Regions from separate parts of the Bradyrhizobium sp. UNPF46 genome, predicted to be linked through region 2. Evidence: riboswitches for the same ligand, from Rfam matches in the RefSeq annotation. Region 2 holds a riboswitch; the other holds the start of a gene.
What was found. A riboswitch is a leader RNA that binds a small molecule or an ion and turns the genes downstream of it on or off. The one in region 2 is predicted to bind cobalamin.
Positions count from the first base shown of each region.

Region 1: another riboswitch for cobalamin. It lies ahead of UNPF46_RS36520 (TonB-dependent receptor); the one in region 2 lies ahead of UNPF46_RS05355 (energy-coupling factor ABC transporter permease).

Region 1 covers NZ_LFJB01000125.1:20,039-30,150, forward strand. The annotation lists gene UNPF46_RS36495 (hypothetical protein) at 10-1,617, opposite strand; gene UNPF46_RS36500 (lytic transglycosylase domain-containing protein) at 1,741-3,948, opposite strand; gene UNPF46_RS36505 (adenylate/guanylate cyclase domain-containing protein) at 4,270-6,006, shown strand; gene UNPF46_RS38090 (hypothetical protein) at 6,112-6,288, shown strand; gene UNPF46_RS36510 (hypothetical protein) at 6,439-6,651, shown strand; gene UNPF46_RS36515 (hypothetical protein) at 6,760-7,023, shown strand; cobalamin riboswitch at 7,120-7,334, shown strand; gene UNPF46_RS36520 (TonB-dependent receptor) at 7,449-9,680, shown strand; gene UNPF46_RS36525 (hypothetical protein) at 9,742-10,112, shown strand, end outside.
Region 2 covers NZ_LFJB01000009.1:93,053-103,164, reverse strand. The annotation lists gene cobT (nicotinate-nucleotide--dimethylbenzimidazole phosphoribosyltransferase) at 1-467, opposite strand, end outside; gene cobF (precorrin-6A synthase (deacetylating)) at 457-1,227, opposite strand; gene UNPF46_RS05355 (energy-coupling factor ABC transporter permease) at 1,269-1,946, opposite strand; cobalamin riboswitch at 1,984-2,202, opposite strand; gene cobA (uroporphyrinogen-III C-methyltransferase) at 2,248-2,979, opposite strand; gene UNPF46_RS05345 (cobyrinic acid a,c-diamide synthase CobB) at 2,976-4,286, opposite strand; gene cobM (precorrin-4 C(11)-methyltransferase) at 4,286-5,068, opposite strand; gene UNPF46_RS05335 (cobalamin biosynthesis protein) at 5,065-5,433, opposite strand; gene cbiE (precorrin-6y C5,15-methyltransferase (decarboxylating) subunit CbiE) at 5,430-6,611, opposite strand; gene UNPF46_RS05325 (cobalt-precorrin-6A reductase) at 6,589-7,353, shown strand; gene cobJ (precorrin-3B C(17)-methyltransferase) at 7,329-8,063, opposite strand; gene UNPF46_RS05315 (precorrin-2 C(20)-methyltransferase) at 8,060-8,791, opposite strand; gene UNPF46_RS05310 (precorrin-8X methylmutase) at 8,794-9,423, opposite strand; gene cobG (precorrin-3B synthase) at 9,423-10,112, opposite strand, start outside.

The DNA.
Region 1 (10,112 bases), on a different contig from region 2:
CGGCGCCGCTCATGGAATCGGGGCGGGTGGCGCCGGTGGGGGCAGGTCGCGCGGCTTGTCCTGCTCCAGCTGGAAGAACGATGCGAATTCCCGCTTCGCTGTCTCCTCCGCGGCGGCATATTCCTTCTTCTTGGCTGGGTCCGTCTCCTTTTCCAGAGCGTTCATCTTCTTGATCGCATTTTCGATCAGCGTTTTCCGGTCGGTAATCGCCTTGCCGCCGATATAGACGCCCTGGGAGATGCCGATCAGATACAGCATCGTCTCTGATATCGTGACGTCTCCCAGATCGTTCTGACCGCTGGAGAGGACGTAGGCTGCGACGACCAGAGTGAAGACGGCCACCTGGAATTTGTAGACGTCGAGTCGCTGCCCGGTCATCAGCAGGTTTGCCAGATTTGCGTTCTTGGCTGCCGGTATTGGAGTCCAATTGTACCAGCCCTTGGCGAGCGCAAAATCATTCGCTTCCTTGTCGAGCTCGGCCTTCAGTGTGGCCGTGTATTTGGCGCCGCCGGCGCCCACTGCACTGATGCCGAGGAGGTAAAGCAGGTCGGCGGAGATGCTCGCAAGCAATCCGGTGCGGAGCCATAGATAGAACAGCAGTCCCGCGACGATGAAGGTGAACAGGACGACCTGGACTTGAGAGATGCTGGAATCGCCGAGAACGCCGGCCGTGATGCGGATCGGGCTGACGGCATAGAGGTCGCGGCTCAGACCCGTGAGGTCGCCCATGTCCTTGAGATCATAAGTCGCCCAGGCCAGCCCGATATAGATGATGCTAACGAACAGCAGCGCCGCGATGACAGCCGGCATTTTGTGCGTCACAGACTTCGTGGTGAAGTAGGTTAGCAGCTTGCTATCGGCAGGTTTGGCGGCCGCGAAGAACGCGACCAGCAGGTAGTCCCGGTCTGTTGACTGCAGTTGGGGCGAACCCGGAGCCTCCACATTGAATATGATGCGATATTTCGGCGTGTTCTTATCTGTCGCATCGACGAAGCGATAGGATTGCGCGATCGAGACCTGCGTGAAGTTCTCCGACTGTGCCGGTTCTGTCTGCTGCGCGGGTGGTTTCTGCTGCGCCGGTTGGGGAGGAGCCGCCGATCGCGGCTGCGGCGAGGTTCGTTGATAGAGCCGGACGCACACATTCGCACGTTCGTCGCTGAAGGGCGCACCGACGATGTTGAACCAGGCCTGCCCTCCGCCGGGCAGACTGTTGCTGCTGCTCTCGACGCGCAGCTCGGCCGGTAAAGTCGAGAGCCTGTTCAGCTCGTACTGCAACGGATTGGATTTCGAGGCGGCCGCCTTGATCTTGCTTGCGGCCTCCTTCTGCTCCTTGGCCGCAGTCTTTTCAGTCTCCGACTTCCCGGCCGCGTCAATGATGCCATCGGCCTCGGCAATCTCCCGGTCCGCCGCTTTGATCACATCCAATTTGGCTTCCAGCTGGGTGCAGGCTTCCTGGTTCTGCGCCTTGGCCGGCAAACCTCCTATGGCGATCAGGGCAATTCCGGCTAGCGTCGCCAGGCGGACGAGATTGCGGGAAATACGATCGAGCGGCACCGAAACGCGCGTACAATCCATCGATACACCCAAAAAATGCAACAAAAAAATAACGATCGCCAAAATTGAATAATTTGGGGAGTTGCGTCAAGATGACTCTGCAACGCCGCGCGCGGGTGTGACAGTCCGCCCCATGAGCGGCCTGGTGGTCCCGGGCTGACGGCCTGGAGCCTCAGGGCCCGACGATCAGTCGCCGGCCCCAGTCAATCCCACCGGCGTTGCCTTGGCGCTGGCGTCCTTCGTCACCACGCGCTCGTCGGTCTTGCCGGCGACCATGCCGCTGCCTTCGAACCGCGCGCGGTAGACCAGCACGTTCTCCATCACGCGCTGGACGTAGTTGCGCGTCTCCGACAGCGGGATGCGCTCGACCCAGTCGACCGGATCGACATTGGGGTCGCGTGGATCGCCGCGCGCCTGCACCCATTCGCGCACGCGGCCGCGGCCGGCATTGTAGCCGGCGAAGGTCATGATCTGGTTGCCCCGATATTCCGACAGCAGCGCACTGAGCTCGGCCGCGCCCATCTGCGTGTTGTAGACGGGATCGGAGACCATCTTGTCCCAGTCATAAGTCAAGCCGAAGCGTTTGGCGGTGTCGCGGCCGGCTTCCGGCGTTACCTGCATCAGGCCGACCGCGTTCGCGGGCGACTTGTCGCGCTGGTCGAACGAGCTCTCGGTGCGTGCCACCGAATAGATCACGCTGGTCTCGATCGCGGGCGCGACCTGCTTGTGCTCGGGGATGCCGATGGTCGGGAAGGCGTAATGGTCGAGCGCGAGCCCGCGCGCCAGCGCGGTCTTGCCGACCTCCAGCATCACGCGCGCGTCGTTGCGCTGCCCGGCAAGCTCGCCGAGCGCTTCGAGCGCCGTGACGTCGGTGCTCTCCTTGGCGAAATCCTCGGCGTAATAGAACACCATGTCGCGCTCGCCGATGCCGTAGAGCATCTCGGCGGCGCGCACGCGCTCGTCGGCGGGCGACGTGTCGACTGCGGCCAGCACGGGCGAGGGCGGACGCAGCTCGATCCGGTCGAGACCGAGCTTGGCACGCGCCAGCTGGCCGTAATAGGCAGTCGGATAGCGCGCCGCGGCCCTGTAGCTCATGCGCGCATCGGCCATGGCGCCCATGGCCTCGGCCGCACGGCCGCGCCAATAATGGGCGCGCGACAGCGCGAGCGGATTGGCCGAGCCTTCGTCGATCGCGGCGAAGTGCACCATCGCCGCCTTGGGATCGCCAAGAAAGCGCAGCGCGATCCAGCCGCACATGAAGTGGTAGTCGACGCGATAGACTTCCTTCTCGGGCACCGCGGCGGTGCGCACCACGTCATAGGCGGTTCTGGACTTGCCCTGGTCGAGCAGCTTGCGCGCGAGCAGGCGGCGCTCGCGCCACCAGGCGTCGGTATCCTGCGCCGCCATGGTGTCGGGTGCGGCGGCCAGGATCACCTCGGCGGCGTCGTCGATGCGGTCCTTCTGCAGGTGCCATTGGGCGCGGCACAGCACATAACCGAGATCGCGGCGGGCTTCCGTCGAGACGTCGTCGAGATAGTCCTTGGCCTTGTTGGCTTTGCCAGTCACGGCGGCGCAGGCCTTGACGATCGCAAGCTCGTCCTCGCCGAGCCGCTTTGCGGCGCGCCGCGCAGCCGCGTAGTCCTTGGCGCCGAGCCGCTTGTCCATGCGGGCGCGATGATCGTCTGCGGTCAAGAGATCGCGGAACGCCTCGTAGGAATCCTCCTCGCTGCGCTCGGACAATTCGTCCGTGCGCCAGGCCTCGCGCACGAGGCGCGCGGCTCGGTCGGCATCGCCTTCGGTCAGCAGCACACGGGCGAGCGCGAACTTGCCCTTGGCGCTGATCGGGCGGTCCATGGTGAATTTGTGCACGGTGGCAGCGTCGCTCTTCTCCTGCCACAGCCGCGCCTCGGCGCGGCGGCGGAGCAGGGTTCGGCTCGGCCAGTCCGGATTGGCGGCGAGGAAGGCGGCGTAGCGCTTGAAATTCGCCGTGCTCTCGGAGTGGCGCAGCATGAACCAGTCGGCGAGCTTCTGGCCAGCGGGATCGGCAATGCGGTCGCGCGCGGCGCTGGCGTCCTCGGTCTTGCCCTTGCGCGCGAGATCGATCGCGTCCTTCAGCGCGGCAAGGTCGCCGGTGAGCGCCGGCGCTGCCGGCTTGTCTGCGGGCGCCTCGTCTTGCGTCTTCGACTTGCGCTTGGCCTCGGCATGCTTGCCATTTGCTTGCTTGACATGCCGCGCCTTGCCGGCGTTGGCATGACGCTGCTTGCCGGCTTTCGCCTCATGCGACTTCTTCGGCGCGGACGATTTGTGACTGCTCTTCGCTGCCAGCTCGGTGGGAATGAGGGCCAACGCGGCCACGGCAACGACACACGCGAGCGAGCGTAGGCACTGGTTCATTCCATGGTCCCCCTGCGAAACCACTACAAACCAAGGTCCGCGACGACATGCGGCTTGAGAATCAAAGGCATCGAAGACGATGCCACGGCATCGTCCCGCATTCCTCACGCTGTCGCAACAATGCGGCAAAATACAGATGCGACGCGGGAACTTCGGGACTGGCGCAAAGGGCAGTCCCTTTAACCTTCGTTAACGATCCGGCCCTGCACGACGGCCGGGTCGGTTCCGGGCGTCAGCGGACCCCAATTGCGCGTGTTCCCCTGGTCGGATCCGGTGTATGGAGTTCCATCGCTCCATCCTTCTGGCCTTTGCCCCGCACCAATGCCGCTTTTCAACCAGTCGATCCGGCGCAAGATCGTCGGCATCGCCCTCGGATTGATCGTCCTGATGCTGGTCACCTCGATCCTGTCGATGGTGATGTCCAGCCAGGTCGGCGTCCTGCTCGACGAGCTGACCAACCGCTACATCCCGGCCTACAGCCATCTGGCCCGCGCCAACATCCAATCGCTGGAGCGCGCGCTGGCGCTGCGGCGGATGGTCATGACCAGAATGGAGGCCCCTTCGGACGATGAGGCCTATACGGCGCGCCTTCGCGCCTTCGAACAATCGGACCGCAAGTTCGAGGAGGAGGCCGAGGCCGCGCGCAAGCTCATCAACGCGATCATCGACGATCCCAGGACGTATTCGGACAATGCCGCGCTGGGGCGGATCGACGTCCGCATCGAGAACGCCGTCACCGAGCTGCGGCGCAATCTGGACGAGGGCAATGCAAAACTGCTCAAGCAGGTCGAGGCCAAGGACATGGCCGCGGCCCGCGGCACGCTGGAACAGCTCGACGGTCTGCGCGACGCGTTCAACCGCAAGGTCGATGCGATCCGCGCCGACATGCTGACGCAGGTGTTCTTCTCGACGTCGCAGGTGATCAGCCGCCAGCATCAGGCGATCGTCGTGTCGGGCGTCGTGACGTTGCTCGCGGCGATCGTCGGCTTTGTGTTTGCGCTCATGGTGTCCAGCGGTATCACGCGCCCGGTGCGGCTGCTGCTCGCCGGCACCCGCGAGGTGGAGGCGGGCCGCTTCGACAAGACCATCACCGTCTCCACCCAGGACGAGATCGGCGAGCTCGCCGCAGCCTTCAACCGCATGACCGAGCAGCTCAGGCACAATGAGCGCATCCGCGAGACCTTCGGCCGCTACATCGATCCCAAGGTGGTGCAGGGGCTGATCGACCGGCCGGAGGTCGCCATCGACGGCGAGCGCCGGGTCATGACCATCATGTTCTGCGATATGAGCGGTTTCACCTCGATGAGCGAGGGCATGACGCCGCGCGGCCTCGTCAAGGTGATGAACCATTATTTCACGGTGATGTCCGCGCCCGTCAGGAGCAATCGCGGCGTCATCGACAAGTATATCGGCGACGCCATCATGTCCTATTGGGGCCCGCCCTTCGTCGAGGAGGACGAGCAGGCGCTCTTGGCCGGCGTCGCCGCCATCGAGATGGCCGACCAGGTGCCGGCGCTGCAGAGGCAGCTGCCCGACCTGCTTGGCATCCGCGCCATGCCCGCGCCGTGCGATTTGCGGATCGGCATCGCCACCGGCGAGGTCCTGACCGGCAGCATCGGCTCCGAGCTGATGATGAGCTTCACCGTGATGGGCGATGCCGTGAACCTGGCCTCGCGGCTGGAGGCCGCCAACAAGGTCTACGGCACCCGCATCCTGGTCTCGCAGGCAACGGCCGAGGCGATCGGATCGCGGCTCGAGCTGCGCGAGATCGATCGTCTGGCCGTCGCGGGCCAGAGCGCGCCGCAGCCGATCTTCGAGGTGATGGCGCGGGCGGGCGCACTGACCGATGCGCAAGCCGGCTTGCGCGCGCATTATGCCGAAGCGCTCGCCGCCTATCGTATCCGGCGCTTCGATGCGGCGCGCGCCGGCTTCAACGCGGCGCTCGAAGCCGTCCCCGGCGATGGCCCCTCGCGCACCATGCTCGGCCGCATCGCGCAGTTCGAGGCGAGCCCGCCGGACGAGGGATGGGACGGCGCCTGGCGGCTCGACAGCAAATAGGCGGCCGCATCGGAAAAATTGATTCTACTCGATAACGATGTTCGCCGTGACCTATTCCGCGGGCTTAGGTTGGATGTCCTTGAGGCGTTTGATGGGGACACGCCGATGCCAGAACTTCAGGACAGGCTGGAACGGTTCGAGACACTCACGGCCGAATGCGAGCTGATCGCCAAGCTCGCCACCGACAGCACCAAGCGCGAGTTCTATCTGAAGCTTTCGGAGCAGTACCGTCAGCTGGCGGTGGACATGCGGCAGGCAATCGCGACCAGGGCTGCGGCCTGAGGCCGGCTGCAATCCGTTCTTAACATCTGGCGCGCATCCTGATGGCACTCAGGCGTCGCTGATCGGCGATGCCCGTGGTGGGAAGGCCGGGGTTCGCTGCAATGCAGCGCGTCTCGCGAGTGTCATTGCCAAGTCTGACAGGGCAATCCCATGCGCCTCGTTGCCGTGATCATATTCGCGCTCATGACGGCCGCCTGCGACCAGGAGCAGGACATCACGGGCTCGACCACGCCGGTCTGCCCGTTGCGGAACTACAGCTACAATCCCCGCGACATGAACCAGTGCGTCAGCGCCTGCAAATCCTGCGATCATGGCACGACGGTCACTTGCACCACCTCCTGTACCCTCAAGGGCGCGCGCTGAGCGCACTCGCAGGCAGCGGCTGCTCCCGGGACGGAACCGGCGGTGCTCGGGCACCGGAACGATTCACGTGGGTTAATCATTGAGGGACACGGCAGGACGCGGAGTCCGATGGAAATGGGTATGCTCGATCCCGGTCGATTTCTGGTGTCGTGCTCGCATTGCGATACCTGGCCGATGGCGGCCAATGTGAAGCGGTCGAGCTGGTCGGCGTCCCCACATGAGGTCCGCTTCGTCTGCACGCGGTGCCGCCGCGAGGAGACCGCGATCGTCTCGGCCTCCGGCGAACTGACCCCCATCAAGCGCGTCGACGTTCCGCCACGCGACGTCGCTGCCGCCTGGGCCCAGGCGCAACGTTTGCGGGGGCGGACCTGACCCGGCCCCGCTCTCATGAACCATCGGCCGGTACGGCGATGTCGGCCGGCGGGGGTGACAACGGCAGGCCGTCGATTGACTCTCCGGCGGAACGATACGTAAATGGCCGGTGACGGTTCTCCTCACGGAGATCAAAAGGGAATGTGGTGCGGGACGTCCCAACGCCGGGATCTGTCTCAACGCCACGGCTGCCCCCGCAACTGTAAGCGGTGAATCTTTCGTCTCATGCCACTGGGAATCTCGGTCCTGGGAAGGCGACGTAGAGGTCACGACCCGCGAGCCAGGAGACCTGCCGTCAGCCGTGGTCACACGCGACGATGTCGGTCGGGGAGTACAGACATTGGCTTCACCGGAGCAATCCATCGCTCTGCCGTGGAACCTCGTTCGCTGTGACGTGCCACTGACGTCATACCGAGGTTTCAACTGTGTCCCGTCCCATCTCTGCCGCCTGGCGCCTCAGCGCTGGCCTGTTCGCGTCCGTCTCCCTCCATTCGCTCGATCTGTCTGCCGCCTTCGCCCAGCAGGCCCTTGCCGAGCAGCTGCCGCCGATCGAGGTGAAGCAGCCGGCGGATCAGAACCGCACGCGGGCCAGGGCGACCGGAAATGGCGATGCGGCGCGGCCGCGGGAAGCCGCGACTGTCGCGCCGGCAGGGCGTGGTGCCGGCTCGTCCGGATCCGATTCTGGCGCCGGCGATGGCGGCATCGTCGGCGCCGCCACGACCGTCATCACGGCCGCCGATATCGCGCATTCGCCGTCGCAGACGCTTGCCGAGATCATCGCGGCGCAGACGCCGGGAGCCCAGATCACCACGTTCTATGGCGGCCCAATCGGCGCCAAGACCAGCGTGGATTTGCGCGGCTTCGGCGCTTTTGCCACCGCCAATACGCTGGTGCTGGTCAACGGCCGGCGGCTGAACGACGTCGACATGGCGCAGGTGGACCTCTCCACCATCCCGCTCAATTCCATCGAGCGGATCGAGATCACGCGCGGTAATTCCGGCGCGGTGCTCTACGGCGACAACGCGGTCGGCGGCGTGATCAACATCGTCACCAGGAACGGCGTCGGCGGGCCGCCCGTGACCGCGCGCATCGAAGCCGGCTTCGGCTCGTTCAACACCAGGCTCGGCAACGTCTCGACCTCACTCAATTCCGGTCCGTGGTCGACCTCGTTCTACGGCAATGCCGTCAGCACCGACGGCTATCGCGACAACAATCGCTATTCCCAGAAAAATGCCGTCGGCAATCTCAACTACACCACATCAGGCTTGACTGCGTTTCTCACCGTCACCGGCGACAATCAGGAACTGCGACTGCCGGGCGGCCGCACCGTCGATCCCTCCATCGGCCTCGACGAGCTCACGAGCAATCGGCGAGGCACCAGCACGCCGTTCAACTATGCCAACCAGCAGGGTTATGGCGCGACGGCGGGCTTCACCAAGACCCTGGTCAACGGCGTCGACCTCATCGTCGACGGCGGCGTGCGTGACAAGAAGCAGCAGAGCGCGTTCTTCTCCAGCCCGATGCCGGTCCCGGCCTTCTTCACCTCGACCTATGTCGATTCCCATCTGACGACATGGTCGATCACGCCGCGGCTCAGCGTGAAGAGCCTCTTGCTCGGCATGCCCTCGCAGCTCCTGACCGGCATCGACTATTACGATGCGAGCTTTGAGCAGAACCGCGGCGCCGGGAAGGGGCTCGCCGCCTGGCACAATTACGACCTCAGGCAGCAGACGGTCGCGGGCTATTTCCAGCACGCATTGGGCGTGGCGCCGACGACCGATATCTCCTATGGCGCACGGGTGCAGAACGTCAGCCTTGCCGCACGCGATAATTTCAACCTGGCCGCGCCGTTCAACGCCGACATCGGCGCGCTGCCGCTGACCAGCAGCGAGACCCAATACGCGCTGCATCTCGGCGCCGAGCATCGCCTCAATGACGTGGTCTCGCTGTTCGGCCGCGCCGCGCGCGCCTTCCGCACGCCCGACGTCGACGAGCGCCTGTCGTCGGGACCGTCCTTCGATCCCCTGACCTTCGCATCGATCCCGCAAACCTTCCAGCTCAAGACCCAGAGCTCCCAGGATATCGAGGGCGGTCTGCGCCTCAAGGGCGGCGGGCTGCAACTGCAGAGCAGTCTCTATCTGATGGACCTCACCAACGAGGTCCATTTCAATCCGGTCCTGTTCTACAACACCAATCTCGATCCGACCCGGCGCTACGGCTCGGAGACCAGTCTGTCCTATCGCGTCAACGATGCCCTGCTGCTGCGCTCGGGCGTGGCCTATACACGCGCGGTGTTCCGTGAAGGCATCTGGGCCGGCAACGACGTGCCGCTGGTGTCGCGTTACACGGCGAGCGCCGGCGTCACCTGGAATATCTGGCAGAATTATCTGGTGCTCGATGCCACCGCGCGCTTCTGGAGCGAGCGGCGCATGGACAACGACCAGGCCGGGACCCAGAAGCCGATCCCCGCCAACGGCACGATCGACCTCAAGCTCAGCGGCCAGGTTGAGCGCTACTTCTGGTCCCTCAGCGTCAACAATGTGCTGAACGCGCTCTATTACGACTACGCCATCGCAAGCACCTTCACCGACGGCCGCTTCAGCGCCTATCCGCTGCCCGGCCGCACCTATCTGCTCAAGGCCGGCGCCACGTTCTGACGCCGCAGGGGCTGTCACAACCCCGCAAATGGATTAGAACTCGAAAACAAGGAGATCACTCATGGCGCTCAGCATCCTGCGGTCTGACGACGACCGTTTCCGCCTTCATCCGGTCGCGCCGCGCCTTGCGCCGATGTTCGGCTTTGCGCTGCTGACGGCATCGTGCGTGCTCGCGAGCTTCGCGTTCGCCTGCGCCACGCCGTTTGCGGCCTTCGCCGTGGTGGCCGCAGCGATGCTGCGGCTCCGCCCGGCACTGCTCGTCGTCACCGGCGCCTGGCTCGTGAACCAGACCATCGGCTTTGGCGTGCTGCATTATCCCGTCGACGCCAACACCATCGCCTGGGGCTTCGTCATCGGCGCGGCTTCATTGCTGGCGACCGCGGCGGCGTCGCTGGCGCTCGGCCGACTGCCGCAGGGCCGCACGCCGCTGAT
Region 2 (10,112 bases):
CGCCGGCCGGCCTCGAAGGCGAACGCCAGCTCCGCAGGGTTGAGCGCGGCCTCGACGCTGAAATCGCGCGTGCCGTGGCGCGGCTTGTCGGTCACGATATCAGGCATCTCCTCCTGCGCCAGCGTGCCGGCGTCGACGACATCAAGGCTGGAGCCGAGCTCGCGCGCCAGCACCGAGATCGCGGCGCCGCCGGCGGCAAAATTCGCCATCATCGCGATGGTCACCGCTTGCGGATAGGCCGAGACGCCCTGCGCGACAATGCCGTGGTCGCCGGCGAAGACGATGATCGGCACGCGCGCGGCACGCGGCTGCTCGGTCGCCTGCAGGCCTGCGAGCTCGATCGCGAGCTGCTCGAGCCGGCCAAGCGCGCCGGTCGGCTTCGTCAGTTGCGCCTGGCGTGCAATCGCGGCGTCGCGATGGGTCGCGGAGATCGCAGGGCATTGTTGGGTAACCCAGTCAGGAAGCATGCTGCCTCGCCTCACGCGCGCGCTTGAGAATGTAGCTGTCCATGATCCAGCCATGCCGCTCGCGCGCCTCTTGCCGCGCCGCGACGATGCGCGGACCGATGTCGGCCAGCGCGCCGGACAGGATGATCTGATCTTGCATGCCGAGATAGGCGCCCCAATAGATGTGCAAGCCTTCCGGATCGAGCGACTGGAACGCCGTGCCGCCGTCGAGCATCACGACAATCGTATCGACGCCTGCCGGCCAACCGCCCTCGCGCAGGCGGCGTCCGGTCGTGACCAGAAACGGCTCGCCGATGTCGTTGAGCGGCAGCGCATGCGCCGCGCACAGCGCCTGGATCGAGGTGATGCCGGGCACAACCTCGATATTGGGCAAGGGATCGAGCCGCCGCGCGATGCGCAGCGAGGAATCGTAGAGCGAGGGGTCGCCCCAGATCAGCAGCGCGACCTTGCCCTCGCCGTCGAGATGATCCGCGATCGCTTTCGACCAGGTTGCGGCGACCGCATCGTGCCAGTCGTCCACGCCCTTGCGATAGTCCGCTTCGCCTGCGTCGCGCACCGGAAGATCGAATTCGGCGATGACAGTCTTGTCGTTGGTCAGAACATCCGCGCAGATCATGCGCCTGAGATCGGCGAGATCGGCCTTCGCCGTTCCCTTGCGCGGGATCAGGATGAGATCGGCGGCGTTGACGGCTTCGACGGCGGCGCGCGTGAGCTGGCCAGGATCGCCGCAACCGATGCCGATCAGGGAAAGCGTGAGCATCGCGGGCGCTGGGGCGGCCATGACGGCCGCCCCTTGTCTCCTTAAGCCGCGTTGTGCAGGCGCGGGGTGACGAGACCGGGCGCGGTGACGCCGCGCAGCGACTTCGCCAGCGCCAGCACGGCAAGATCAGCCAGCGGCTCGATCACGATGACCAGCGCGTAGGACGCCGCAAACGTCGCGATGCTGGCAAGGTTGCTCATCGCAAAGCCGGAGCCATAGAGCGCCCAGAACGCCACCCAGGCGATCACGCCGGCCTGATAGGTCGTCGAAAGCGCCAGCGCTTGGGCGTACTTCAGATCGACATAGGCGGTGTTGCGCGAGATGATCCGCGAGGCGATCGCCTGGATCGCGAACAGCGGCACCAGCAGCGTCGTGACGTTCATGCCGTATTGCGGGATGTCGGCCGGCTCGAAGAACACGCCCTGGAAGAAGAGACCGAGCGCGAGGCCGAAGGCGGCGGGCGCGGCCCCGAACAGCAGGAACAAGGTCGAGCCAAGGATGAAGTGCACCTCGGAGACGCCGACCGGGAAGTGCGGCAGGATCTCGAAGAAGGTGAAGACGAGAGCGGTGGTGGCGAGCGTCCGCACCGCGAACGACACGACGCCCTGCTCGCGCACGGTCTCGGCTGCGAGCTTCAAGGCAACGCCGCCTGCGGCGATGCCGGTTGCGTAACTCAACACGAGCTTGGCGCCCGTCACGATGCCGGGTTCGATATGCATGGCTCAGTTCCTTCCTGCCGTCACACCCGACGGCCTTGGCCTCAAAACGTGCAGGGCCGGTCTCCTGGCTCGCGGTTCACTGGGACTTTCGGCCTTCCCGGACCTTGCGGCCCAGTGGCGGATCGAAGTCCCTCACCGCTTACAGTCGCGGGGGCGGCTGGGGTTTTGGGCGCCGCAACTGGGTCCGCCCACCCCCATTCCCGATTATGCTCCGGCGCTTTGCGCCGTGGTGAGCACCATGCCTCTCCTGTGTGCCCCTTTCGCTGAGCCTGCGTCAAGGGGCGAGGCGCCGCCGCGGCGGTCACGAGGGATAATCCCCTGCCAGCGCGCCGAACAGGATCACGGCTGCGGTCGAGGGAGCGCCCCCGCGGGCAAGCTGCTCGGCAAGCTCGGCGATGGTGGTGCGAACCAGCCGCTCGTCGGAGCGGCCGAGGGATTCGGCGACCAGCGCCGGGGTATCTGCGGCAAGGCCATGCGCGATCAATTTTGCGGCAAGCGCCGGAAAGGTGCGCCGGCCCATATAGACCACCGTGGTCGCCTCGGGATCCGCCAGCGCCGCCCAGTTCAGATTCGGCGGCAGCTCGCCGGTGACATCGGCCCCGGTCACGAACTGCACCCGACGCGAGGTGTGGCGCCGGGTCAGAGGAATTCCCGCCTGGGCCGCTGCGGCGCAGGCCGAGGTGACGCCTGGAATGATCTCATAGCCGATGCCGGCCTCGCGCAGCGTCTCGATCTCCTCCTCGAGCCGGCCGAAGATGCCGGCATCGCCGGACTTGAGCCGCACCACGCGCACCCCCGTTGCGGCGTAGTCGACCAGCAGGCGGTTGACGTGATGCTGCTTGGTCGAGGGGCGCCCTGCCCGTTTCCCAACCGCGACGAGGTTGGCTTCGGGTCGGGCGAGATCGAGGATCGCGCCCGAGGCGAGATCGTCATAGAGCACGACGTCGGCCTCGCGCAGCCGCGCGGCACCCTTGAGCGTGAGCAGCTCGGGGTCGCCGGGCCCGGCGGAGATGAAGGAAACGAATCCGCTCACCGGTCCTCCGCGATCAGGTGAAAGAACGTGCCGCTGACGTGGCCCCGGTGCGAGCCGGTCTCGGCAACGACGGCGCCCGTTGCATCATGCACGACGGCCAGCGGCGTGTCAGGCTGGGCGAGAATGGTCGAATAGTGAAACTCATGACCGCGCAGACGCGCACTGGTCCGATATCCCGGCATCGGCGCGGCGAGCGTTGCCAGGCGATAGCCCAGATGCATCCGGCGCTTGGCAAAACTCGTCTCGAGGCCAAGCAGGCCCGTCATCTCGTGGCGGACACCGTCCGCGTCGGTCAAAGCGGTTCCCAGCACCATATAGCCCCCGCACTCGCCGTGCACGGAGCGCGTTTCGGCGAAGGCGCGCAAGGAGCTGCGAAAACGGGCGCTGGACGCGATCCTGCCGGCATGAAGCTCGGGATAGCCGCCGGGCAGCCAGCAGACATCCGCGCTTGCGTCCGGCACTTCATCGGCCAGCGGCGAGAACGGCACGATCTCCGCGCCCGCCGCGCGCCAGGCCTCCAGCATGTGCGGATAGACGAAGGAGAATGCGGCATCGCGCGCAAGCGCAATGCGCTGGCCCGGCGGCACCAATTTCGGTCCGCTCGCCGCCGGCTGCGGCGACCAGCTGGCCGCGGATCGCAGCACCGCTTCGAGATCGACATGCTCGGCCACGAACCGCGCGGCCTCGTCGATCAGCTTGCCGATCTCCGCCTGCTCTTCGGCCTGCACGAGGCCAAGGTGCCGCTTCGGCAGGCTGATCTCGGCGTGACGCGGCAGCGCGCCGAACACGGCGATGCCGGCATCGCCGAGTGCGCGCCGCACCAGGTCCTCGTGCCGCGGACTGGCGACGCGGTTGAGCACCACGCCGGCAAGGCGCACGCCGGGGCGATAATCGCGAAGGCCTGCGGCGATTGCGGCTGCGGTCTGCGCCTGGCCGGAGGGATCGATCACCAGCAGCACCGGCCAGCCCAGCATCTCCGCGATGTCGGCGGTGGCACCTGTGCCGGAGACGCCGCGCGCGGCGACGCCGTCGAACAGGCCCATCGATCCCTCGGCGAGCACGATATCGGCATCGGCGCCGCGGCTGACGAGGTGCGCGATCGTGCCGCGCTCCATCGCCCAGCTGTCGACGTTGACGGAGGCGCGGCCCGTGGCGGCGGCATGGAAGGCGGGGTCGATATAGTCTGGCCCGCTCTTGAAGCACTGCACGTTCAGGCCGCGATGGCGCCAGGCACGCGCGAGCGCCAGCGTCAGCGTGGTCTTGCCGACGCCGGAGGCCGGTGCGGAGATGACGAGGCCTGCCGCCATCACGACGCCTCCGGAAAGCGTGGCTCGGCGCCGACCGGCCGATAGCGACGGTCGTAGGCGACCGCATAGAGGCGGCTCTCGTCGAAATCCGCAGCGCCGAGCGTCTTGCCGACGAGGATCAGCGCGGTGCGCTCCATCTCGGCGCCCACGGCCGCATCGAGCGTTGCCAGCGTCGCGCGCACGATGCGCTGCTCCGGCCAGCTCGCGCGCCAGACGATCGCGACCGGGCAATCTTCGCCATAATGCGGCATGAGCTCGGCAACGACCTTGTCGAGCAGATGGATCGACAGGTGGATCGCAAGCACCGCCCCGGTGGCGGCGAAAGCGGCCAGCTTCTCGCCCTCGGGCATCGCGCTGGCGCGGCCGGGCGTGCGCGTCAGCACCACGCTCTGAGCGAGCCCCGGCAGCGTCAGCTCGGCCTCCAGCGCGGCCGCGGCGGCGGAGAAGGACGGCACGCCAGGCGTCACAGTGAAAGGGATACCGAGCACGCGCAGGCGACGGAGTTGCTCGCCCATCGCCGACCAAATCGCGAGATCGCCGGAATGCAAGCGAGCCACGTCCTTGCCCTCGGCATGCGCCGCCGAAATCTCCGCGATGATCTCGTCGAGCGACAGCGGCGCGGTGTTGACGATGCGCGCCCCTGGCGGGCAATGCGCCAGCACGCCTTCGGGTACGAGCGAACCGGCATAGAGACAGACCGGACACGCCGCGATCAGGTCGCGGCCGCGCAGCGTCAGCAAATCTGGCGCACCCGGCCCTGCGCCGATGAAATGCACCGTCATGCGCCATCTCCTTCCGCGATCGCGGCCGTCGCCGTGCGATCCTGCGAGACCACGCGCGTCGCAATCAGCCGGGCCCGAGGGCCGGCAACTGCGAGCGCCGCGGCTTCGGCGACCGATCCGGTCTTGAACTTTTCCACGACGAGCTTCGACTGCGTCGTCGTTTCGATACCAGCCAGCATGTCGGCCGACACAGCCTTGATCGGCAAACCGTACTCGCGCGCGAGCTGCTTCAGCGGCTCCGTATCGGCTTTGTCGCTGACGGTCGCCATCGCGGCCAGCCCATCGGGGCCGCCCGCTGCCAGCAGCGCCTCGCGCAGCGAAGCCAGCGTGACGTCCTTTCTGAATCCGAGCCCGGCGACCTTCATCGGACCGCGCTCCACTGCACGACCGGGCGCGCCGCTTCCCATGAACGATAGCGGCCGAGCGGCGCGGCATGTGCGATCTCAACCCGCATCAGCTCGCCGCCGTGGCGCTGATGCAGCTCGCCGAGCAGCGCTTCCGTCTCCAGCGTCACGGAATGCGCGACGAGCCGCGTCCCGGGTGTGAGCCGCGACCAGACGGCATCGAACAGCGCGCCATCAAGGCCACCGCCGACGAAAACGGCGTCGGGCGCGTCCAGCCCCGCAAGGACCTCGGGCGCTTTCCCCGTGACGACGGTGACGCGGTGTGCCAGCCCGAACGCCGCCACATTCTTGCGGATATTCTCGGTGCGATCCTCGCGCGCTTCGACTGCGCTCGCCAGTCCCCCGCACAGCGCCCACTCGATCGAGATCGACCCCGATCCGGCGCCGATGTCCCACAGCCGTTCGCCCGGCCGCGGCGCCAGCGCGGAGAGCGCCAGCGCGCGCACCGGCCGCTTGGTGATCTGGCCGTCATGGACGAAGAGATTGTCTGGCAGTCCGGAACTGCGGGGAAGGCCCTGCCCGCCTCTCGCCAGCAACGCCACCGCGATCAGCTTCTCATCGAGATCATCGGCAAAGAGATCGGCGCGATGCCGATCGACAATTTCACGTGGACCGCCGAGGGCAGCGAGAGTCCACAGCAGCGAAGCGCCCCATCCGCGCGCCGTCAGCCATCTGGCGAGATCGCCCACCGCCCTTGAATCGCGCATCAGACAGATGATGCGCGCGTCTTTCACCAGATGCGGCACCAGCCGCTCGAACGGGGCGGCATGAAGTCCAAGGCAAGCAACGGATTCGAGACGCCAGCCAAGCCGCGCAGCAGCGAGCGAGAATGTCGACGGAGCCGGATACGCGATCCATTCGTCGCTGGAGAGCTTCTCGGCAAGGCTTGCTCCGGCGCCGTGCCAAAACGGATCACCCGACGCGAGCACGGCCGTCGGCCGGCCGCGGCAGCTCAGCACGATCTCCGCATCGAACGGGACCGGCCACGGGCGGCCGCGCCTCGTCACGCCGGCCAGCGCGAGATGTCGTTCGCCGCCGAACACGGTTTCGGCTTCATGGAGCGCCTTTCGGCTTGCCTCGGACAGCCCGGCAAGGCCATCTTCGCCGATACCGATGATGGTCAGCCAGGGATCAGCCATACGCGCCCTCATTCTGGGCGGAACCGCCGACGCGAGCGAGCTTGCTGCGGCAATCGCGCGCGCGCGGATCGACGCCGTCTATTCCTATGGCGGCCGCACCCGCGCGCCGGCGGATCAGCCGCTGCCGACCCGCATCGGCGGCTTCGGCGGCGTGCGAGGTCTCGCCGATACCATCCGCGCCGAAGGCATCACGCATGTGATCGACGCGACGCATCCGTTCGCAGCCGAGATGAGCCGCAATGCTGTTCAGGCGTGCGCGGACACCGGCACGCCGCTCATCGCCCTCGAACGCGCGCCTTGGCCGAAGACGCCTGGCGACAATTGGATCGAGGTCACCGATGTCGACGCTGCAGTCGCGGCGCTGCCCGAGGCCCCCACAAACGTGTTCCTCGCCATCGGCCGCCAGCACATCGCGCCGTTCGCACGCAAGAATCAGCATGCCTACACGCTGCGGTTCGTCGATCCGCCGGAAGCGCCCCTGCCTTTCGCCGCCGACGTGATCGTATCGCGCGGACCGTTTACGCTTGAGGGCGAGCTGGCGATGATGCGCGCGCGCAATATCGCATGGATTGTCGCCCGCAATTCCGGCGGCGATGGCGCGCGCGCCAAGATCGACGCGGCCCGTAGGCTCGACCTTCCCGTGATCATGATCGCGCGACCGGAGCTGCCCGAACGCCGGAGGGTCGAGAGCGTCACTGAAGTGATGCAGTGGCTCGGTCATTCGACCCGCCTCGGTGCATAGACCCAGCGGCCGACGCGGCGCGTGTGCGAATTCCCGACGATCACCAGCGTGCGCATGTCGGCCATCTCGGGTGTCGCATCATTCAGCGTCACGGTCTCGATCGTCTCGTCGGCGGCGCTGATCGCGCGCGCGAAGATCACGAGACGCTCGCCGCAGCCGGCGTCCTTCAGCACCGCGAGCGCGCGGCCAAAACCCTCCGGCCGGCTTGCCGAGCGCGGATTGTACATCGCAATCGAAAAATCAGCTTCCGCGGCGAGACGCAGCCGCTTCTCGATCGCCGTCCACGGCTTGAGATTGTCGGAGAGGTTGATCGCGCAGAAATCATGGCCGAGCGGCGCACCTGCGCGCGCAGCGGCTGCCAGCATCGCGGTGATGCCGGGCAGCACGCGGATCGACAGCGCCTGATATTGCGGTGCCTGCTCGAGCGCCTCGAACACGGCGGAGGCCATCGCGAAGACGCCGGGATCGCCGGAGGATACGACAACGACCTGGCCGCCCTCGGATGCAAGCCGCAGGGCTTCGCTCGCGCGATGAAGCTCCTCGCGATTATCCGAGGGATGCAGCTTGAGTCCGGCTCGCGGCGGCACGCGCGCGACATAGGGCGCGTAGCCCAGAATGTCGGTGGCGGAAGCAAGCGCTGCCGTGACCTCGGGCGTCACCAGTGCATCGCTGCCCGGCCCGAGGCCCGCGATGGTCAGCGTGCCCGTCATTCGGCGGCGTCCAGATGCCGGCCCTTGCCGTGCACCAGCACGATCGCGAAATAGGGGCAGTCGGCGGCATCGATCTCGGCGAGCCGCGCGACACGCTCGCCCGGCATGGTGCCGCGCTCGACCAGCCAGGCGTCATCCAGCCGACCAGCCGAGCTGAGCGCGCGGCGCACCTTTGCGAGATTACGGCCGGTCTTCATGACGACCAACGCGTCGGAATCACGCATGCGCCGCTCGAGCTCGGCCTCGGCAAGCGTCCCCATCAGCACCGTCGTCACGTCATCGCCGAGCGCGATCGGCTGGCCGACACCGTTCCAGCAGCCGACCATGCCGGGAATGCCGGCGATCACCTCGATCTCGACACGGCCTTGCAGGCGCGTGTGCAGATGCATGAAGGAGCCGTAGAAGTATGGATCGCCCTCGCAGAGCACGACGACGTCGACCGCGCGCAAAAGCCGCGCCAGGCGCTCGGCCCATTCGTCGTAGAAGCCGGCAAGCAGCTGAACGTATTCGGGGTTGTCGAAGGCGATCTCGGTGGTGACCGGATATTCCATGGGATATTCGGTGACGCCGGCCGCCAGCATGCCTTCGACGATGCGGCGCGCCTGGCCCGGCCTTCCCTTCTTGCGGAAATAGGCGACGTGCTGCGCGGCGCGCACGGTGCGATCGGCGCGCACGCTCATCAGATCAGGATCGCCGGGGCCGAGACCGCAGCAAATGATGCGTCCCATCGCTATTCGCTCCGGCTCGCCAGTGCATTCACCGCGGCAACGGTGATCGCCGATCCGCCAAGGCGGCCCTCGACCGTCAGCGCCGGCACGGGCGGAGCGGCCATCAGCGCCGCCTTGGACTCGGCCGCACCGACGAAGCCGACGGGGCAACCGATGATCGCCGCCGGCCGCGGGCAGCCTGGGTCCTCCAGCATGTTGAGGAGATGAAACAGCGCGGTCGGCGCATTGCCGATCGCAACGATCGCGCCGCCGAGATGCGGCCGCCACAGTTCGAGCGCCGCGGCCGAGCGGGTGTTGCGCATGGATTGAGCGAGCGCGGGCACGGTTTCGTCGCCCAGCGTGCAGATCACGGCATTGGCCGCGGGAAGCCTTGCGCGCGTAATCCCCTCCGAGACCATGCGCGCGTCGCACAGGATCGGCGCGCCTCGCTGCAGGGCGGCGCGCGCGGCGGTCGCCATGCCGGGCGTGAAGCGGATATGCGCCTCCAGGCCGACCATGCCGGCGGCGTGGATCATCCGCACCACGACCTGCTCCTCATCCGGCGAGAAGCGCGCAAGATCGGCTTCGGCCCGGATGGTGGCGAAGGACTGCCGGTAGATCTCCGCGCCATCGGTCTCGTAAGCGTGCGGCATCAATGCCCTCCGACCAGGATCGAGGGATCGCTGACGATGTCCGCGCCGTTCAGGCCGCGCAGGGCCGGCTCGTCACGCGTCGACCCGTCGCGGACGAGATCGAAACCGGCGTGCGTCGCAACCAGCGTGACCGCGGCCGCGCCGGAATGGGCGCAGCCCTTGCCGCAGCCGGAGACGTGCAGGCGTGCGTCGGCGGCGATGCTCGGCGCGAGCGCCGCGGCCAGCGCGCGCGTATCGGCATGGGCCTCGCGGCAGCGCGGCGCACCGCTGCAGGCGATGACGCGCAGCGCGGGATCGAACGGCTCGGTGATGAGACCTGCACCGCTCGGCATCTCGCGCTTGCCCTCGCTCAGCACCATTCGCCACGGCGTCATGCGCAGCGCGTGGCCGCAACCGGCGAATTGACCGAGCGTCGTGTGCAGCAACTGCCCGAACGCGACGCCGACCATCGCGCCTTGCGGGTAATGCCCGGGGCGCGAGGCGGCCATCACGGGCGCAGGCTCGGTCTCGCCGCGCAGCGATTGAGGCAATGCGGCGCCGGAGGCGATGTGGGCGGCCATGCGCCCTCGCCCGCCCTTCGCGCCGCCGGAGACCAGGAACCAGCTTGCGAGCGCCAGCGCCGTGCTGACCGCCTCGCCGCGTGCGACCGAGCGGCCGAGCATTGCGCCATCGGCTCTCACCAGGAGACC